Regions from separate parts of the Microbispora rosea genome, predicted to be linked through region 4. Evidence: riboswitches for the same ligand, from Rfam matches in the RefSeq annotation. Region 4 holds a riboswitch; each other region holds the start of a gene.
What was found. Region 4 has a riboswitch for cyclic di-AMP ahead of ACIBK1_RS07970 (CHAP domain-containing protein). Riboswitches for the same ligand answer to the same signal wherever they lie in the genome.
Positions count from the first base shown of each region.

Region 1 (3,327 bases), on a different contig from region 4:
GTCTACCTGGCGTTCCGGTTCCGGTGGACGTTCGGCACGGCGGCCGTGGCGGCCCTGTTCGTGGACGCGGCCGTCGTCGTCGGCACGTTCGCCTGGCTGGGCAAGCCGATCGACGGGGTGTTCCTGGCCGCGATGCTCACGATCATCGGTTACTCGGTCAACGACAAGGTCGTGCTGTTCGACCGGGTGCGCGAGCTGTGGCCGCTGCGGCGCCGGGAGCCGTTCGGCCGGGTGGTGAACGCCGCGATCCTGCAGACCGTGCCGCGCACGGTGAACACCGGGCTCGGGGCGCTGTTCATCCTGGCGGCTTTGGCGGTGTTCGGCGGCGACTCGCTGCGTGACTTCGCCGTCGCCCTGCTGATCGGCATCGTCGTGGGGACGCTGTCGTCGTCGTTCGTGGCCGGGCCGGTGGCGATCGCGCTGGAGCGGCGGTCCGGCCAGCCGCCGCCGGCTCCCGCCGCGCCGCGTGCGAGGCCCGCGCGGCGTGACGGCTCCGGCGCGGTGGTCTGACCGAGCCGGTCGACCGGCCTCGGCCCCGGGGCGGGGACGCCCCGCCCCGGGGCCCGTTCGGCTACGGCCGGCCGAGCGCGCGCAGCTGGGCGGGCGTCAGCGCGGAGACGTTCTGGTCGATGGGCGTGTCGGTGTACTGGTGGATCGCCCAGGACTTCCAGTCGGCGGGCGGCGTGATGTCGCCCGGCGCCTTGCTGTAGTGGGCCACCCACAGGGGGTACTGGCCGAGGCCGCGGCCGTACTTGTTCGCGAAGTTCCAGCCGCTGTAGAACATCGGCCTGGTGCCGGTCTTGGCCGTCACGTACTCCAGCCAGGTCTTGGCCCACCTGTTGACCTGCTCGACGGACTCGCCGTCGGCGGTCTCCAGGTCGAGGACCAGGATGTCGCCGGGCTTGTGCGGCTGCGAGTTCACCACACTGAGGAAGTGGTCGGCCTCGGCGATGGGGTCGTTGGAGGGATGGCCGTAGTGGTAGACGCCGCGGACGATGCCCTTCTTGGCCAGCTCCTGCCAGTGCCGGGGGAAGGACGAGTCGACCCAGTCGGTCCCCTCGGTGGCCTTGATGAACCCGAACTGCGCGCGGCTGTTCATCCAGTCGTGGTCGGCCTCGTAGCCGGAGACGTCCTGGCCGTACGTGTGCGGGTTCGCGTACGCCGGGGCGGGCAGGGCGACGGCCGCCGTGACGGTGGCCGTGGCGGCCGAGACCGCGAGGGTCGCCGCAGCGAGGGCGGAGCGCAGGCGCCGGCGGGAGGGCCGGCCCCCGAGGGAGAGCCGATGGATGGACATGGCGGGGTTGACTCCTTGCTTCCATTCCGCCTACCGGGTTAGCTGACGGGTTCGGGCAGGAAGTGCCCTACGGGCGCATCTGGGGGCCTGCGCGCCGATTCACCCCGAGAGAGTGGGTCCCCGGCTCCACATGACGCGGATTCGGCGGCCGCGCGACCACCGCGCGGTCCGGGCAACGACACGGCAAGGGATACGACGGAGAATGTCGGCCGGTACCCATGCCGTGCGACCTAAAGGTACACACAGCACCAGAATGGTGTAAACAGGACAAAACCCGTCTTTACCTGCAGCGGGACGGCGACGCCCGGCCCGTGTCGATCAGCTCGATGCCGGGCACGACGTACTCGGTCGCGGCTCGTCCCGCGACAGCACCATGTCGTCGAGCAGGTGGCCGTAGTCGAGCTCGTGCACGCCCATCACCCGCCGCATCACCGGGGAGGACAGCCCCGCTCGACGTCCGCGCTCGTCCGCAATTCGGTGTCGCTAACTGGACAGATATCGCGAACAGGACGATCATCCCGATGAGTGAGGCCGGGGCGGGCCGGCAGGTGACCCGCTCGGACCGTAACCCCGCCCGTACGCGGCTTCCGTTGACCGGGATCCCCGTGCGATCCGCCCGTAAGGGGGTTTGTAAGTTCGTCACCTGAGGCACCGACACGTACGCGAGGTGAGTCCATGACCGCTGCACCCGCCGACCCCGAGTTCACCGAGGTGGCGCCGCCGACGCCGGCCGAGTTCCGGCGCGCGCTGGGCATGTTCGCGACCGGCGTTAGCGTGGTCACGGGCCTCGACGACGGGGAACCGGTGGGCTTCGCCTGCCAGTCGTTCGCCTCGGTGTCCCTCGAACCGCCGCTGATCCTGTTCTGTGCCGACCACAAGGGCCGCGCCTGGCCGCGGATCAAAAAGTCGGGCCGCTTCTGCGTGAACGTCCTCGGCGAGGATCAGATCGACATCTGCGGCCGATTCGGCTCCAGCAGAGGCGACAAGTTCGCTGGACTCGACTGGGACCTGTCGCGATGGGGCACTCCGGCGTTGCGGAAGGTGCTGCTGCGAGTCCACGGCGACGTGCGCGACGTGCACGTCGCCGGTGACCACGACGTGATCATCGGCCACGTGCGCGAGCTCGAACCCGTCGTCACCGAGCAGCGCCCGATGCTGTTCTTCCGCGGCCGGTTCGGAGTGGAGCAGGACGACCAGGCCGCCGCCCTCGGTCCCAATCTGTGGGGCTGGGGCGACCACTGGGGGTGAGCACCGACCTCCCCCTGCCGCGGCCCCTTCCGGTGATCCGGCCGTCCGAGTGCGCGGGGCGACCCGGCGAATTCGCAGCCTTCTGGTCGACGCCCTAACCACCGGGGTTGATTTCGAGGAGGCACAGTCCTTCTCGCCGCAGGACACGATTCCCGAGCTCACCGTCGCCGTACAGGGCGATCGACGGCGCGCCCCGGCACCATCCGGACATCGACAACGATGACGTCAAAGCCGCGACCGCACGGCTGACCCCTCTCTGCGCCACCTATAAGTGGAGTTGCTGCTGGCAGGATTGCCCCTTCCTGCGCGTACCCGGCGCGTCGTTGCCGTCGCGACCGCCCCGGATGCATGCACCAGCACCGCCAGAACCGGGCCCTGACCTGCCTATCTCCTCCCACCTGTAACTCCAGCTAATCGCTTCGTCGCGTTGCTCGACGACCTGGAGCAATGAGAGAATTCATACAGACTTTCGAATTTCCCGAGGAGGTGTGATGGATCTGTTCGACTCTCATCCTGACCGCCTTCGTCGTTCGAATAGTTCCGACGACTGGTGGGACCGGTTGACCGCCGACTCGCCGTTGTGGTCTGCCGATGGCTCATCCGCCCGCGAGTACTTCCCGATCGCCGACCTCCAGCCGCCGCAGCACACGAGCGCGCACACGAGCGACGGCACGCCCGGCACCGGGAGCCCAGGCAGCCTGGGTGCCGATGGCCTTGGTGTCGATGGTGGTGGCGGCGCGGGTGCCGCCGATGCGGGTGGTCGTCCGCGCGCTCGGTCGTCGTGG
Region 1 covers NZ_JBITJO010000003.1:788,410-791,736, reverse strand. Annotated here, with positions in the region: gene secD (protein translocase subunit SecD) at 1-510, shown strand, start outside; gene ACIBK1_RS15855 (glycoside hydrolase family 25 protein) at 572-1,294, opposite strand; cyclic di-AMP (ydaO/yuaA leader) riboswitch at 1,307-1,451, opposite strand; gene ACIBK1_RS15850 (flavin reductase family protein) at 1,970-2,542, shown strand; gene ACIBK1_RS15845 (DUF222 domain-containing protein) at 3,034-3,327, shown strand, end outside.
Region 1: another riboswitch for cyclic di-AMP. It lies ahead of ACIBK1_RS15855 (glycoside hydrolase family 25 protein); the one in region 4 lies ahead of ACIBK1_RS07970 (CHAP domain-containing protein).

Region 2 (3,327 bases), on a different contig from region 4:
TCGAGGTGCGAGCGGAGCGGCTCGACTGGCTGCCCGCGGTGCTCGCGTCGCTTGACCGGCCGTTCGTCATCGAGCGACCGGACGAGCTACGCGATCTCGTCGCCGCGCTCGCGGACCGGCTCGCGGCCTCCGCCCGCAGGACCGCCGGGTGACGGTGGGCTATGCCGTGGCCGCCGGGGAACCGGTCGCGGCCGCGTGCAGAAAACGGTCGATGGCGGCGAAGGTGGCCGCCGGCTGTTCGATGTGCGGGAGGTGACCGGCCTCGGGGATCACCTCCAGCCGGCCGTTCCGGAAGGCGTCGGCGTAGGCGGCGCCGTAGGCGGGCGTGACGATCCGGTCGCTTTCCCCCCACAGCAGGAGAGCGGGCACGTCGAGGTGCCGCAGCCGGCGGAGCAGCTTGGGATCGTGCATGTAGGGGTCGCCCGCCAGCGTGCGCATGGTGGCCATGTCGGCTGCCCGGCGCGCGAGTTGGTCGGCGGGGACGCCGGCCGGGTCGACGTAGAAGCGCTGCGAGTCGTGCCAGGCGTATTCGGCGACGCCGCGGGCGTCCAGGGAGAAGAAGTCGCGGATCGGCTCGCCGGGCACGTCCACGCCGACGGCGTCGATCAGCACCAGCCCGGTGATGACGCCCGCCGTGTCGCGTACGGCCATCTCGGCGGCGGTCCAGCCGCCGAGGGAGGAGCCGACGACGAGGACGTCGCGCAGTCCCAGGCGATGCAGACAGTGCAGGTAGGTCAGGGCGAGGTCGTCTATGCCGGTGAGCCATGGGGGGCGGTGGGCGCCGTCCCAGCCGGGGTGCACGGGCGTGACGGTGTGTGTCGTCCGGGAGAGGTGCCCGGCGAGCCCGGCGACCGTGGCGGGGCCGCCGCCGCCGTGCAGGATCAGGGCCGGTCTGCCGGTTCCGGCCTCCGACACGTGGAGGGACAGATCGTCATAGAGCGGGATGGTGTCCATGGCCGCAGCATAACTAAAGAAGCTTATTTAAACTAGCTTAGTTTTCGTACTACACTCGTCTCGTGCGTAGTGATCTGCAACAACTCGGGCGAGCGGTCAAGCAGGTCCAATATCGGCAGCACCGGGCCCTGGAGGGCGGGCTGTCGGCGGTCGGCGCGACGCTCGCCCAGTGGGACGCCCTCCGAGCGATCAGCCGTTCTCCCGGGGCGTCGGCCCGGGAACTGGCCGCGGCGACGTTCCAGACCGAGCAGGCATTCGGGGCCCTCGCCGGTCGGCTGGTGGCCCAGGGATGGATCGAGCGCAGGCCCGGGCGCGGCCGGCGCATCGAGCACCATCTCACCTCTTCCGGCGAGCGGGTCCTGGAAGCCGGGCACAAGGTCGCCGACGAGGTGCTCGCCAGGTGCTACACCGCCTTGACGGACGTAGACCGCGCGACGCTGCTGGCCCTGCTCCAGCGCCTCATCGTGGAGGACGCGTAGCCTCCGGCCCGCGGCCGGCCTCCGGTGGAGACGCCCCGACGGCGCGCTTCGGGGCATCTCCACGGAGGATTCCCAGGTCAGACGCCGGGGCGTACGGCGGTGAGGAAGCTGCCTCTCCAGTAGGAGTCGAGCTTGTCGATGCTGACCACCGCGCCGCTGTGGGGGGCGCTGATCACCTTCTTGTGCCCGATGTACATGCCCACGTGGCCGCCGCCACTGGTGAAGATGAGGTCGCCGGGCTTGAGGTGCGGCAGGGAGACCTTCTTCTTGGCGGCGTTGAGCATCGACCACGTCGTACGCGGGAGCTTGACGCCGGCCTTGCGCCAGGCGAACTGGACCAGCCCGGAGCAGTCGAACGCCCGTGGGCCCGTGGCGCCCCATATGTACGGATCGCCGAGTTGCTTCTTCGCCACCTCGATGGCGCGCTCGGCCTTCTGCTGCTGAAGGGCCGACTTGGTGAGCTTCGTGGTGGCGGAGTCGTCCGCCGTGGACGTCAGGGGAGCCTCGCGGTTGTACGGGGTGGTCGCCGTGGCGGCGGGCTCGGGCGGGATGATCGTCGAGGCCGGGGGCGGGGCCGTCGCCGGTGTCGGCGCGGCGGCTGCGGGGAGTGCGCTCAATGCTCCCGCGGACGCGGTGAGCGCCGCGCTACTGAGCGTGACGCAGGCGATGTGGAGCAGAGTGGTGGAGTTGGTGGACAGGGGATCTCTCCCTTTGGTCTTCCGCTTGCGCCTACCGGGTTAGCTGACGGATTCGGGCAGGGAAGTTGCCCTACGGCGCTGGCGCGCCGATTCACCCCAGACCTTCGTCGAAGGTCGATTGGTTCCCCGGCTCCGAGCCTCCTTGCTGCACGGATTCGGCATCACCGTCGCCCAGGGGGGCGGAGAGGACGTGGCGACGGCGACAGTGGATGGTCGAACCCGGCCGGGCCGGGTTCGTCACGGCGGCGTCACGCGGACCCCACCGCAGGGCAAGGAAACTACCAAGCAGCCCATATCGCCGCAAAGGGCATGAAAAGGGTAATGACCGTATAAAAAGGATCAAAAGCGCGAAACCGCAGGTCAGGGCGGCTCTGAATGCAAAATGTGGCGCTCGTCACACTTGCCGGGATCTTCCGGTCGCAGGGGGGCGCGCCTGTATGAGCTGCACAGCAAGGCGGGGTGCTCACCGCAGTGCAAACGCGTGCCCGCCGTCGCGGCCTCGTGGCGTCGCGGACAAGGGGGCGAGGGCCCGGACGGCGTCGGCCCGGCATATGCACAACGACCGGTGACCGGACCCGGTCGCGGTCCGTGGATGCGCCGCTAGCCGCCCGCTAGTCGGCGGGCAGGCCGTTGCGGCGGGCCAGCGTGAGCAGAACGCTCCGCAGTGCCTCGGTCTCCTCGGGGTCGAGGCCGTCGGTCAGTTCGCTGTCGAGTTCGGCCGCCGCCGCGGTGCAGGTGGCCAGCAGCTCCCGGCCCTCTTCGGTGAGTGCGAGCGTCTGCCTGCGCCGGTCCGAAGGGTCGCGTTCGCGCTGTATGGCGCCGAGCTCCTCCAGGCGGTCGGCGAGCGACACCACCAGGCTGGGCGCCACGTTCATGAGCTTGGCGATGTCGAGCTGAGAGGTCGCCGTTCCGGACTCCAGCACCGTCAGCAGTCCTATGTGCTTGGGCTTGAGGCCGTGGCCGGCCAGGCGCGCCGAGAACCGCTCGGTCACAACGGCCCCCAGCGTGCCGAGCCGGAAGGCCAGCGTCGAGGTCAGCTTGACATCGTTCATGCCTTCAATGCTACCGTCCTTAAACGATTCAACCTCTGAACGATTTGGAGTCAGAACGATGCTGAACCCCGCCTCCGTCCACGTGGTGTTCGCCGACCTTCAGGCCGGCATCGTCGAGGCCAGTGCGACCAACCCGGCCTCTTC
Region 2 covers NZ_JBITJO010000001.1:1,249,105-1,252,431, forward strand. Annotated here, with positions in the region: gene ACIBK1_RS06085 (helix-turn-helix transcriptional regulator) at 1-152, shown strand, start outside; gene ACIBK1_RS06090 (alpha/beta fold hydrolase) at 160-954, opposite strand; gene ACIBK1_RS06095 (MarR family winged helix-turn-helix transcriptional regulator) at 1,017-1,433, shown strand; gene ACIBK1_RS06100 (C40 family peptidase) at 1,511-2,050, opposite strand; cyclic di-AMP (ydaO/yuaA leader) riboswitch at 2,145-2,302, opposite strand; gene ACIBK1_RS06105 (MarR family winged helix-turn-helix transcriptional regulator) at 2,743-3,183, opposite strand; gene ACIBK1_RS06110 (isochorismatase family protein) at 3,242-3,327, shown strand, end outside.
Region 2: another riboswitch for cyclic di-AMP. It lies ahead of ACIBK1_RS06100 (C40 family peptidase); the one in region 4 lies ahead of ACIBK1_RS07970 (CHAP domain-containing protein).

Region 3 (3,327 bases), on a different contig from region 4:
GCCGACGACGACCCGCGGCTGGTCGAACTGGCCGACAGGCTGGCCGCCTACCTTACGGATATGGCCGACGAGCGGGGCGAGGACTACGTCGACGACACCGAGATGGCGTCACCGCTTGTCACGCTGATGGACAGGCTGGCGTTCGACACGGTGCCGCCGGCGCGCCGGCTGATCGAGCTGCTGGAGCAGCGCGGCTGGACGGGCTGGACCAAACTCGCGCGCGTGGCCCCCAGATGCAGGCCGGTCTCCCGGGGCGCGGCTCCCCGGTAGCGCCGGCCCGGAGGCGGCGCGCACGGCTCACGGACGGGCGTCGTCCCGGAGGCGGCGCTCCCGCTTTCCACGCGCGAGTTCGGTGCCCAGGGCGTCCAGGCGCTGGTTCCAGAAGCGGCGGAAGTGGTCGAGCCAGGTGTCGACCTCGTGGAGCGGCGCGGGGTCGACGGCGTACAGGCGCCTGGTGCCCTCGGCCCGGACCGTCGCGAAGCCGCTCTCCCGCAGCACGCGCAGGTGCTGGGACACCCCCGGCTGGGAGATCCCGAACTCCTCCTGCACGATCGCGCCGATCTCCCCGGCGGGGCGCTCGCCCTCCGCGAGAAGTTCCAGGATCCGGCGGCGCACCGGATCGCCGAGGACGTCGAACGCGTGCATGCCGCCAGGCTCGCAGCTCACGCTTGTACCGGTCAATTCGGCAGGTGCCGGGCGCTCCCGGGTGAGACGGCGAAGCGCGCCGGGATCACCGGCGCGCCTCGGAGCTGTCGTGCCTCAGGAGGAGGCGGAGGCGGAGACGTCCCCGGGGTACATCGGGTAGCCGTAGCCCGCCACCTGCGAGGTGGGACGGGTGCGGACCTCGACGGCGCCACCGTCGCCCGTGTTGCCCTCGATAGTCTGGATCGTTCCGTTGCCGTTGTCCTTGACGACGAACCCGACGTGCTGGATGTCGTCGATGTCCTCGCTGCCGCTCCAGCTGAAGAACACCACCGCGCCCGGCTTGGGCGTGTGGCCCCAGCGGCCGTGGTCGGCGAACCACTGGGCGTGCTCCACGGTGTAGGCGTCGGAGCCCATCACCGGTCCGATGCCGAGCTGCTGGCCCACCCAGGAGACGAACATGTCGCACCAGGGGGCGTTGAGGTAGTCGGTGAGCGCGCCGCCGTCGCGGGCGAGGGTCTCGCGGGCGCGGGGCGTGGACATGTACCAATGCTGGAACTTGGTGCCGCCGCCCTTGGCGTTCTCGCTGATCCCGACCTGGCTCCTGGCCAGTTTCAGCACGTCCATCGAGCTGATCTTGGGCAGCCGGGAGGCGGTCTCGGCCATGGACTGCGCGGCGGCCGAGCCCTTGCCGGTCGCCGGGTTGTCCGCGTGCGCAGCCGGCGACGCGATCAGCAGGGCCGAGGCGAGGGCCCCGCCGGCGACGGCAGCGCGAACACAGGTGTTGAGGACGTGCATGGTGGGGCGTACTCCCTTGCTTCCATGCCGCCTACCGGGTTAGCTGACGGGTTCGGGCTGGAAGTCGCCCTACGGCACGCATGCCGATTCACCCCAGGAGAGGTGGGTCCCCGGCTCCGCGCGGACGCGGACTCGGCGGCCGGGCGGCAGACCGGGATCGGCCGGCCGCTTCGGTCTGAGGAGGGCTTCTTGACCATTGAGATGAGCAAGTGCACCCTGAGCTGCCTAAAAGGTAATAGACCAGGTCAGACCGGTCAAGTTAGAACAACACACATTTTACTGTGCAGTAGGCGGCAAACCGGGCGTCGCCGGGTAGCGGCGCATGGGGATCAAGGGAGGACCCGGCTCACCGCGGCAGGCGTACGGTCACCGCCAGGCCGCCCTCCGGCCGGGCCAGCGCCTCCACCTCGCCGCCGTGGGCCACGGCGATGGCCCGGACGATGGACAGGCCCAGCCCCGCCCCGCGGGCGGAGCGGACGCGGTCGCCGCCGAGCCGTCGGAACGGCTCGAACAGGTCGTCCACCTCGTACGGCGGAACGGGGGGCCCGGTGTTCTCCACCGTCACGCTCACCCCGGCCTCGTCCTCCCGCAACCGGACCCAGACCTCCCCGTCCCGCAGGTTGTACTTGATCGCGTTCTCCAGCAGGTTGAACAGGCAGCGTTCGAGGAACAGCGGATCTCCGTGCGCCACCGCCGGGCGCAGGTCCTCGTGCACGACCACCTTCCCGCGGCGCGGCTGCAGGTCGATCTGCTCCATCGCCGTACGGACGACCTGCCGCAGGTCGATCGGCTTGCGCGCGGTCACCTCCTGCTCCGACTGCGCCAGCATGAGCAGGCCCTCGATCAGCCGTTCGTACCTCGCGTTGGTGCCGAGCAGCGCGCGGGCCAGCGCCTTCAGGTCCTCCGACGCCGCCGGCTCCTCCAGCGACACCTCCAGGACCGTACGGTTGATCGCCAGCGGGGTGCGCAGCTCGTGGGAGGCGTTGGCGATGAACCGGCGCTGGGCGTCGAACACCCGGTGCAGCCGGTCGAGCATCGCGTCGAAGGTGTCGGCGAGCCGCTTGACCTCGTCCTGCGGGCCGCGCAGCGCGATGCGCTCGTGCAGCGTGCTCTCCGACAGGCGCTGCGCGGTCTCGGTCACCCGGTCGAGCGGGCGCAGCGCACGGTCGGCCACCAGGTAGCCCAGCACCACCGCGACGACCCCGACCAGGACCATGACGACCACCGACGAGCGGAGCACGTCGCTCAGCACGTCGGCCGCCCCCTGCTCGACGTTGGTGCGCACCCGCTGGGCGAGCATGTCGCCGTCGGGCAGCGTCGTTCCCATGACGGCCCCAGGGGTGCCGATGCCGGTCACCTTCGACGCCACCGCCACCACGAACCGCTGGTTGAGCGCCCGCGCCGTCAGCAGGTGGGTGAACCACAGCAGCACCGACCCCGCCAGGAAGAACAACCCGCCGTACAGCAGGGTGAGCCGCATCCGCAGGCCGAGCCTGCTCCACAGGGACAGGGCACGGGTCACAGCCGATACCCCCGGCCCGGCACGTTCTCGATCACCGGCGGCTCGCCCAGCTTGCGGCGCAGCGAAGTGAGCGTGACGCGCAGCACGCCCGTGCCGGCGTCGGCGTGCTCGTCCCAGACGTTCGCGCGCAGCCGGGCCGAGGTCACGAGCCCTCCGTCGGCGCGCAGGAGCTCGTGCAGCACGTCGAACTCCTTGCGGCCCAGCGCCACCTGCCGTCCGTCGCGCGCCACCGTACGGCGGGCGGGGTCGAGCCGGATCCCGGCCCGCTCCAGCACGGGCCGCACCGCCCGGGGCGAGCGCCGGGCCAGGGCCCGGATCCGGGCCACCAGCTCGGCGAACGCGAACGGTTTGACCAGGTAGTCGTC
Region 3 covers NZ_JBITJO010000003.1:1,074,461-1,077,787, reverse strand. Annotated here, with positions in the region: gene ACIBK1_RS17270 (MerR family transcriptional regulator) at 1-270, shown strand, start outside; gene ACIBK1_RS17265 (ArsR/SmtB family transcription factor) at 298-645, opposite strand; gene ACIBK1_RS17260 (CHAP domain-containing protein) at 760-1,440, opposite strand; cyclic di-AMP (ydaO/yuaA leader) riboswitch at 1,455-1,588, opposite strand; gene ACIBK1_RS17255 (sensor histidine kinase) at 1,787-2,962, opposite strand; gene ACIBK1_RS17250 (response regulator transcription factor) at 2,959-3,327, opposite strand, start outside.
Region 3: another riboswitch for cyclic di-AMP. It lies ahead of ACIBK1_RS17260 (CHAP domain-containing protein); the one in region 4 lies ahead of ACIBK1_RS07970 (CHAP domain-containing protein).

Region 4 (3,327 bases):
CTACGCCGTCAACGCCGGGGCGACGGTGTCGGGCCGGGTGAGCTCGGGCAGCGCGGCGTTCACCATCCGCGGCTCGACCTACGGTGACAACTACCGGTTCCGGATCACGTTCAGCGGCTGACGGGAACGTTCCACGCAGCGGGGTACGACAGCCAGAGAACACGAATGCTGTTCGAGGACACGGTGCTGTTCGAGGACTGTGTTCGCCTTCACACGGTTCACGCGGCGACGGCGCACCGGGGGTGGCGCCGTCGTCGGCACCGCAGGCAGGGCGGCGGGAAGGCCGTTGGTCCGCCGCCCGGACGTACGGAGGTGCTGGCCGATGAAGGGACGCGTTCTGCCGGTGGCCCTGCTGACGGCCGATCTGCTGGTCGGCGCGGGCGGCCCGTACGGCTCGGCCGCCACAGCCGCCACGCCTTCCTCACCCGCCGCGCTCACCGCGCCCGGGGCCCCGACGCCGACGGCCGACCACAACGACCGGGACGTCATGTTCGCCCGGATGATGATCCCGCATCATCGTCAGGCGGTGGAGATGGGGAGGCTGGCCGCGGACCGCGCGGCGGACGCCCGGGTCGCGCGGCTCGCCCGGCGGATCGAGGCCGCGCAGGCTCCGGAGATCCGGACGATGAGCGGCTGGCTCACGGCCTGGGGTGAGCGGGTGCCCGGTGAGAGTCCGGCGCCGGCCCACCACGCCATGCCCGGGATGATGTCTCCCGAGGACATGCGGCGTCTCGAAGGGCTGTCCGGACGGGCCTTCGACCGGGCCTTCCTCACGATGATGATCCGCCACCACGAGGGAGCGGTCGCCATGGCGCGCGACGAGCTGCGCGGCGGAACCTACGAGCCGGCCCGGCGGATGGCGGAGTCCATCGTCTCCAGCCAGTCGGCCGAGATCAAGGAGATGAAGAGCATGTTGGACAGCCTGCCGGGTTGATCTGCCTCACCCGCGCTTGCGGTGCCGTCCGCCGGACGTCGCCGCCGCGGCCCTGACCCGGATCCCGGTCACGGCGGTGGAGACCACCGCGAACAGCAGGCCCGCCGGCAGAACGGCGTCGCCCGGCGACCACACGACGTCGAGGGCCTTCCCCTGCGTGGCCGCCATGTTCCTGGTGGCGGGCGCCCCGGCGCTCTGGACGCTCGCGTTCACTGCCGCCGCCGGCTGGATCGTCACCGGCGCCTTCTGCGCCACCTTGACCTTGCGCGGCAGGCCGTACCCGACGATCTTGCTCGTGTCGCGCACCTTGCGCTTCAGCCACACGCCGTCGACATTGCCCTCGATCGTGTGGACCTTGCGACCGACGACCTTCTCGACGATGCCGACGTGGTCGATGTCGCGGATCTTCTTGGACCCCGACCAGGCGAAGAACACCACCGCGCCCGGCTCGGGCCTGTCGCTCCAGGCGTGGTGCTTCTCGAACCACTTGGCGTGCCGCGTGGTCAGCGCGAACTCCCCGACGTGGGCCTGCACCCCGGCCCGGTCGGCCGCCCACGAGACGAACATGTCGCACCAGGGGGCGGCCTTGAAGTCGGGGTCCTTGGCGACGTTGTCGGCGTACCACTCGCCGAACTTCGTGTGTTTCCCGGCTCGCTCGCGGTAGCCCAGTTCGGGGCGTACGGCGTCGAGCAGCTGTCGAGCTATCGGATCGGTGGAAATCGGAGGCTCCTCATGGCGCGCTTCGAGACATGACGAACGGCCCGCGGGGCGTGACGGCATGACGGCATGACCGTCCGGGGACACGCCACGGCGGGGCGGAATCAGAAACGGGAGATGCGACAGCCCGTCACGGGCGCGCCATCACCCCGGAAGCCTGGAGACGTTCCAGGGCGGGCATGCGGTCCGGCGACGCGGCGCGGACCGGGTGGGCAGGTGGAGCCGACACTCCACACGCTCTCCTCTCCTTGGCCGCCTACCGGGTTAGCTGACGGGTTCGGGCCAGGAGTAGCCCTACCGGATGGTCCGGATTCACCCCAGGAAACGTGGGTCCCCGGTTCCCGGGATCGATGACTTCCGGGATTCGGCGGTCGCCGGTCGTCCTCGGGTTGAGGACCGCGCACCGGCGAGACACACGGGAAGTTTAGTAGATAACAAGTAAGACACGACGAAAAACCCGGCAAAGGGCATCATTCCGGCTGCCGCCCTTCCCTGCTTCCGCAGGTCCTCGCGGTCGCCGGCCGCCGGCGGTGAGATGCGCCACACAGCCGCCACACAGCCGCCATACAGCCGCCATACGGCATGAGCACGCGCCCGGCGGACGGGCCGGGACGACCCCGCCCACCGCCATCCGGCCCGGCGGTGGACGGGCGACTTGGTTAGCTCAGCTAACGACTAAGGTGGGCTCCTGCACCGCCATCTCACGGGCAGCGCTGTGGTCAGAGGAAAGGGAATCTCAATGACGGACGCGATGTGGGCCGGCACGGTCGCCGTGACCGGGCACGAAGGCGCCGAACTCGAGGCGTACGCGGCCCGGCCGCTCGACTCCGCTCCCCACGGCGGGGTCGTGGTGATCCACCACATGCCCGGCTACGACGCGGGCACCAAGGAGATCGTCCGCAGGTTCGCCGCGCACGGCTACGCAGCGATCTGCCCGAACCTGTACTCCAGGGAGGGCGCGGGCGTCAGCCCGGACGACCAGGCCGCCGCCGCCCGGGCCAAGGGCGGCGTCCCGGACGAGCAGCTCGTCGGCGACGTCGCCGGCGGCGCGGCCTACCTCAACGGCCTGGAGCACGCCAACGGCAAGATCGGCGTCATCGGCTACTGCTCCGGTGGGCGGCAGACGTTCCTGGCCGCCTGCTCGCTGCAGATCGACGCGGCCGTCGACTGCTACGGGGCCTTCGTGGTCAACTCGCCGCCCGCCGAATTCCCGCTGGCGGCCACGCCGCTGATCTCCCGCGCCGCCGACCTGTCCTGCCCGCTGCTCGGGCTCTTCGGCGCGGACGACCAGTTCCCCTCGCCGGAGGAGGTGGGGGTGCTCTCCACAGAGCTGGACAAGCTCGGCAAGGACCACGAGTTCCACGTCTTCCCCGACGCCGGTCACGGGTTCTTCTCCGTGGACCGGCCGGCCTACCGGCCCGCCGCGGCGGTGGAGGGCTGGAAGAAGGTCTTCGATTTCTTCGGCCGCCACCTCGCCGCCTGAGGAGAACAGCAATGTGCACCTATCTCACCGAGAAGATCCGCGTCGACGGCGCCGCCAAGGGGGCGTCGGGCTGGTTCACGGTCACCGACGGCATGGTCTACATCGACCATCCCTATCACGCGTGCCAGGAGCACACGGTGAACATCGACATCACCAACCCGGCGGAGGGCCCGTCGGCCCGGGTCGCGATCGA
Region 4 covers NZ_JBITJO010000002.1:102,059-105,385, forward strand. Annotated here, with positions in the region: gene ACIBK1_RS07960 (hypothetical protein) at 1-121, shown strand, start outside; gene ACIBK1_RS07965 (DUF305 domain-containing protein) at 323-934, shown strand; gene ACIBK1_RS07970 (CHAP domain-containing protein) at 941-1,714, opposite strand; cyclic di-AMP (ydaO/yuaA leader) riboswitch at 1,889-2,031, opposite strand; gene ACIBK1_RS07975 (dienelactone hydrolase family protein) at 2,391-3,134, shown strand; gene ACIBK1_RS07980 (DUF6295 family protein) at 3,146-3,327, shown strand, end outside.